2 linked regions of the Methylorubrum extorquens genome follow. The protein of the gene in region 2 binds, or shares a complex with, the protein of the main gene of each other region. Links are inferred from orthologs where the notes say so. Each region holds a gene or a part of one and is shown on either strand. Other genes may lie near its edges.

Region 1 (2,895 bases), 3.8 Mb from region 2 along the record:
GCGCGAGCCGGAATCCGGCTCGTCGCGACCGGCGTCGAGGCCGAGACAGAGGTGCCGGACCTCATCGATCTCGATGTGCCGCTGGCGCAAGGGGGGGTGTTCGCCGCCCCGCGTGCCGTACGGGCGGAGGTGCTCTCGGCTTCGCCCGAGGCAGCGCCGCCGCCGCCCTCGCCCGAACCACCGCCGAGCCCGCCGCCGCAGCGTCGCCCGTTCCGGGACTTCCTGCGCAGAGCCGGGTGAGGCCTGCAGCGGGCGCGACGTTGGTGGACGGCGGGCGTCAGCCTCGGGCGGCGTCGCGTTCCATCCGCTTACGCAGCCGGGAGGCTCCGTAGATTTTCGCCAGACGCTGGCGTGCCGCATGGACCGGAGGCGCCGCGCGCTCGGCGCGGGCGGCCGCGATCACGAGAAGCGTCGTCGCGATGGAATGGTGCATTTGCCCCTGCGCGCGGGCGCGGTCGAGGGCATCGCCGGATGCGCGATCGGACAGCAGATCGAAGTTCGCCATGGTCCAGCCCCTGCGGAGTCCCCAGCTCGGATCCCGCACCCTTTTTCAGGGATGACCGTGACGGCTTTTCGCAACGGCGATGTTCGGAACAAGGCAGCTTGGCCGTAATGGCGGACTGATGCCGGCCCCGTCCGAGGCCGTTGTCCCGCCGGGTCAGGCGAACAGCGCGTCGATGGCATCCTGCGCGGTCGCGGGACCGCCCATCTGCGGCCCGTTAAGCAGCAGCGATTCGTTGCGCTTGCGCCGGTCGACTTCGATCTCGTCGATGCCGGCGGCGTCGCGGGCTTTCACGGCGGCACTGAAGCGGGCGAGCCGACCTTCGAGCTGGCTCATCGCCTCTGCCACCTTGGCGATGCGCTGGCCGGTGATGTCCTGGAAGGTGCAGGCCTCGAAGATGTCGTAGATCTTGGCCTCGACGGCGTCGCGGTAGCCCGGCCCGTCGGGCAGCGCGAGAATGGCTTCGGCGGTGCCCATGATCGAGTTGGTCGCGCCAGCGGTCGCCGTCACCACCTCGCTCAACTCCTCGTGGACCATCGGCAGACGGTCACGCGTCAGCTCGTTGGCCCGCAGGATCGCGATCGCGTCCCGCAGGCTCGCGATGTAGTCCGCGATGTCGAGAAGTTCCTTCACCATCGCCGATGGGTTGGAGTTCTGCGACCGGCCGTCGCGTGCCGTTGCCATCATCTTCATGGGCGATCTCTCGCGACGTTCTCGTGTTCGATCCGTTGACGGCCACCCAAGGGGACGACCGCTCCTTGTAGGCCGGTCCCGACGGCATCACCGCCGGGACCGGCTCTCGTTACGGTGTCAGTCCGCTCGTTCCGGCTCGGCGCGCATTCGTCCAGCGCGACGGTCCATCGGCGGATCGTGAGATCAGGCCCCGCACACCGCCTCGATCTTCGACTTGAGGGTGGCGGCGTTGAAGGGCTTGACGATGTAGTTGTTCACGCCCGCCTTCTTGGCGGCGATGACGTTCTCGGTCTTCGACTCGGCGGTGACCATGATGAATGGCGTCGTGCGCAGGCCCTCGTCGGCGCGGACATGGCGCAGAAGCTCGTAGCCGGTCATCGGCTCCATGTTCCAATCCGAGATGACGAGGCCGTACTTGCGGCCCTTCAGGCGCGCCAGTGCCGCAGTACCGTCGGAGGCATCATCCACGTCCTCGAAGCCAAGCTGCTTGAGGAGGTTGCGGATGATACGCACCATGGTCTGGTAGTCGTCGACCACCAGGATAGGCATGCTGAGGTCGAGGGCCATATGACGATTGCTCCGTTTGTCCCTGATCGATACTGGCGGCGCGGCTCTCTCGAGCGATCAACGTCGCATCGACGCGTGCGAGCGGAGCTGCCTTCCGTTCTCAGACAATAGGCGGCGCGGATTGCGAACCAGTTAATCCGGCGCCCTTCCCCTCGCTTGACCCGAGAGACTGATTTCGCCAAGTCTCCCGCCGCTCTCCCGCCGCGCGGGGACGAGGCGGACGAGCCCGGCCGCGCCGACGCGTCCCGTCGCTGCTCCCGGCCGACATTTCCTTGAGACTCGCAGACATTCGATCGCAGGAGCCGATGCCCTCAGGCGACGAGAACGCCGTGCCGCCCGCCGGGACCGGCCTCCGCCCCCTTTCGAGACCCTTCACGGTCTGCCGCGAGGATGACCCGGTGCCTCCGGCGCTGGCGGGTGCCGTCGCCGCGCTCGGCAATTTCGATGGCGTCCATCGCGGCCACCGTACGCTGATCGAGGCGGTGCGCGCCGAGGCGGGGTCACGTCCCGCCGCCGTGCTGACCTTCGAGCCGCATCCGCGCGCCTTCTTCGCCCCCGACCAGCCGATGTTCCGCCTCACCGGCCCCAGCGCCAAGGAGATCGTGTTCGCGCGCCTCGGTCTCGACGGCCTGATCGTGCGCCGGTTCGATGAGCGGCTGGCCGGGACCAGCGCCCGGGATTTCGTGGAGGGCTGGCTGCGCGACGGGCTCGGCCTGTCCGGCGTGGTGATCGGCCACGATTTCCATTTCGGCCGCGGGCGCGAGGGCTCACCGGGGACGCTCGCCGAACTCTGCGCCGGGGCCGGCCTGTCCTGCCGCATCGTCCCCGCGGTCTCGGCCGATCCCGGCGATGCGCCGATCTCGTCGAGCACGATTCGCGCCGCCCTCGCATCGGGCGATGTGGCGCGGGCCAACGACCTTCTCGGCTATCGCTGGTTCGTGCTGGCCCAGGTGCGCCACGGCGACAAGCGCGGACGGACCCTTGGCTACCCCACCGCCAACCTCGCCCTCGAATCCTGCGGGCTCGCCCACGGCATCTATGCGGTGCGTGTGCGCCTCGCCGACGGATGCCTGCACGATGGCGTGGCGAGCTACGGCCGCCGCCCGACCTTTGACGACGGCGCGCCGCTCCTC
Region 2 (3,346 bases):
CCGCCTCGCGGCCGGGGATGCCGAGGCGGCGGCGCAGGCACAGGGCCGTGACGACCCGCCCGCGCAGGTTCAGGAGGCCGACGATTTCCCGGGGTGCGAGCGGCACCGGGGTGATGCCGGCGGGCACGAACACGTCGTGCACCCGGTCGATGGTGAGCCCGAACATCGTCTCGCCGACGAAGACGGTGACGTAGTCGGTGGTGTCGGTGGGAACGGTGTTTCCGTTGGCGGCCTGCATGGCGGCGTGTCCTCTTCCGGTCCGTTCGTGGTTCAGGCCGCGACGCGGGCGTCGGCGGATTGGGCGGCTTCGCCGATCTCGGCGAGCGCTGCCAGGAGGCCGCTGCGGTCGAACTTGGCGACGAGATCGCTGATCGCGAGGCGCCGTGCCTGTTCGATGGCGTCGGGGGCGACCGTGCCGGTGAGCGCGATCACCGGCATCTCGGCCAGCCGCCCGCCGCTCTTGCGCATGGCGGCGACGAGGTCGAAGCCGCTGCGGCCGGGCATGTCGAGATCGCTGACCACGAGGTCGATGCCGGCATTGCCCTTGAGCATACCGAGCGCTTCCTCTGCCGATGCCGCGGTCGTCACGCCGTAGCCCGCCGCCTTGAGCACGGGGGTGAGCATGTCGCGGAAGAAGGCCGAGTCGTCCACGAGCAGGAGCGAGGGCGCCTTGACCACCGTCTTGCGCGGGCCCCGCGCCCAGTCGTCGTAGGCGAGCGGTAGGAAGTGGGCGATGTTGATGATGTCGGTCGCCCGGCCCCGCAGCACCGCCGAGCCGATGAGGTCGGAGCGGTCGGCCGCGATCTCGATGTCGAGGCGCTCCTCGACGATGTCGACGATCTCGTCCACGACGAGGCCCATCGCCCGGTCGCCATCGGAGAACACGACGAGCGCCTGGTTGCCCTCCGAGCGGATCGGAACCGCAGGATCGGCCGGCACCAGCGGCATCAGGCGGCCGCGGTACTGGATCAGCGGACGCCCGCCGAGATGCTCGATCTTCGAGGCGTCGATCTCTTCGAGGCGCGTGACGAGGGAGAGCGGCACGGCCTTGAAGCCGCCGGCACCCCCCTTGAACACGAGGAGCGTCGCCTTGGCGTCACCAGCCTCGACCTCCTCGGACTCGGTCTCCGTCGCTGCACCCGACTGCGCGCTCTGGCCCACCAGCTTGGCGACGCCGTTGGGATCGACGATCAGCACCACGGCGCCGTCGCCGAGGATCGTGTTGCCGGCAAACAGCGGGATGTGCCGCAGCTTCGACGACATCGGCTTCACGACGATCTCTTCCGTGTGGAAGACTTCGTCCACGAGCACGCCGAAGCGCTGCCGGCCGACCTGGGCCACCACCACGAAGCCGGACTCGACGACTTCGCCCTCCTCGACGGTCGCCTGCCCGCGCATCAGCCCGTCGAGGGTGACGATCGGCAGGAGCCGCTCGCGCAGGCGCAGCACCGGCGCGCCGTGGATGCGCTCGATCGAGTTCGCGCTGGTGTTGTCGCCCTTGGGATCGACCCGCACCAGTTCGAGCACCGCGATCTGCGGCACGGCGTAGCGCTGTGCGCCGGCCTTGACGATCAGCGCCGAGACGATGGCGAGCGTCAGCGGGATCTTGATGGTGAAGGTGGTGCCCTTGCCCAGCTCGGTGGCGATGTCGACCACGCCGCCGATGGTCTCGATGTTGGTCTTGACCACGTCCATGCCGACGCCGCGGCCGGAGACCGAGGTGATCGCCTTGGCGGTCGAGAAGCCGGCGTGGAAGATGAACTTCGCGACCTGCGCGTCGGTCATCCGCTCGATGTCGGCGGCGGGCGCGAAGTTTCGCTCGATCGCCTTCTTGCGGATCGCGGCGAGGTCGAGGCCCTTGCCGTCGTCGGCGATCTCGATCGTGATCGTGCCGCCCTCGTGGTAGGCGGAGAGGCGGATCGAGCCGCGGGCGGGCTTGCCGGCCTTGAGGCGCTCGTTGGTGGACTCGATGCCGTGGTCGGCCGAGTTGCGCACCATGTGGGTGAGCGGGTCCTTGATGACGTCGAGCACCTGGCGGTCGAGTTCGGTCTCGGCGCCCGACATCACGAGGTCGATGCCTTTGCCAAGTTCGGCCGAGAGGTCGCGCACGACGCGGGGCAGCTTCTGCCACGCATTGCCGATCGGCTGCATGCGCGTCTTCATCACGCCTTCCTGCAGCTCGGCCGTGACGTGGCTGAGGCGCTGGAGCGGAACCTTGTAGCCGGAATCCTCGTGGCGGCGGGCGATCTCGAGGAGCTGGTTGCGGGTCAGCACCAGTTCCGAGACCATCGTCATCAGGTGCTCGATGGTGTCGACGTTCACACGGATCGTCTGCACCTTGGCGGCCACCGCGCTCTCACCGCCCTCGGCGGAGGGGGCGGCAGCGGCGGCGGGACGTTCGGCAGCCTGGATCGGGGCCGCCGGCTCGGGCGCGCTCTCGAAGGCCGGCTCGTCGGCTGCGAGGACGGGTGCCGGGGCGTCCATGGCCGCAAAGTCGTCGGGGCCGGGGGCTTCCATGAAAGCCCGCTCGAGGTCGTCCAGCGAGACTTCGCCGGGCTTGAGCTCGCGCTCGACGATCGGCGGCAGCTCGGGCAGGGGCGGCGGCGCGGCGGCGGCGGGCGATTCCTCGGAGGCCATCGCCTCCAGGGCCCCGATCAGGTCTTCGTCGGCGCCGGCCGGCTCGGAGCCGGTGGCTTCCAAGTCGCCGAGGATCGCCTTGAGACGGTCGAGGGTGGCCAGGATCAGCGTGACCGAGGCGCCGCTGACGGGATAGCCGTCGCGGAAACGCCCCATCAGGGTCTCGGCGGCGTGCGCCAGCGCTTCGAGGCGCGGCAGGCCGAGAAACCCGCACGTCCCCTTGATGGTGTGGACGAGCCGAAAGATGTTGCGCAGGATCTGCTGGTTATTGGGGTCCTGTTCGAAACGGACCAGCTCCGCATCGACGGTGTCCAGATGCTCGGCGCTCTCGACCAGAAACTCGCGAAGCAGATCGTCCATGGGGGGGTACTCGTCTACGCGCACAAAGGGACGTGCGACGAGCACTCTCGCCTCGGAAAGTTATGGAAGCGTTGAGGGCGGGGGCCGACTTCACAATTGTTTTGAGAAGACGGCCGCAAGAATTCGCCGCGACCCGCCTCCGCTCACTTCCCCGCGCGATGGTTGCGGCGCGGCCGCCTCAGGCGAGCTGCGTGTCTGGCGGGGCGCTATCGGAGGGGCGCTCGTCCTCGATGCTGGGGGCGGGAGCGCCGGGCAATCCGACCGCAGCCTCGGTCGGCGTGGCGGCGACCGTCACCTCGTCGCCCTCGATGGTGAAGCGCACGTCCATCGCCGCCGCGCGGGCGACGAG

What was found.
Region 1: the proteins of J2W78_RS19865 (region 2) and J2W78_RS02455 are in contact, whole or in part, in a solved structure (PDB 1A0O), measured with the Escherichia coli proteins. The link is inferred for Methylorubrum extorquens from one-to-one orthologs.

What each region holds. Positions count from the first base shown.
Region 1 is NZ_JALJXF010000001.1:499,464-502,358, reverse strand. What follows is about bases 71-2,895. They hold J2W78_RS02455 (response regulator), read right to left. Parts: upstream 1,763-2,895; coding sequence 1,379-1,762; downstream 71-1,378. Other genes in these bases: J2W78_RS02450 (bifunctional riboflavin kinase/FAD synthetase), read left to right, coding at 2,068-2,895; J2W78_RS02460 (protein phosphatase CheZ), read right to left, coding at 659-1,195; J2W78_RS02465 (hypothetical protein), read right to left, coding at 278-505; J2W78_RS02470 (EAL domain-containing protein), read left to right, coding at 71-240. In the rest of the region: more of J2W78_RS02470, read left to right, coding at 1-70. UniProt on the Escherichia coli protein: Involved in the transmission of sensory signals from the chemoreceptors to the flagellar motors.
Region 2 is NZ_JALJXF010000001.1:4,251,109-4,254,454, reverse strand. The notes cover bases 71-3,346. They hold J2W78_RS19865 (hybrid sensor histidine kinase/response regulator), read right to left. Parts: upstream 2,998-3,346; coding sequence 271-2,997; downstream 71-270. Other genes in these bases: chpT (histidine phosphotransferase ChpT), read right to left, coding at 3,176-3,346; J2W78_RS19870 (chemotaxis protein CheW), read right to left, coding at 71-238. Also shown: more of J2W78_RS19870, read right to left, coding at 1-70. UniProt on the Escherichia coli protein: Involved in the transmission of sensory signals from the chemoreceptors to the flagellar motors. CheA is autophosphorylated; it can transfer its phosphate group to either CheB or CheY.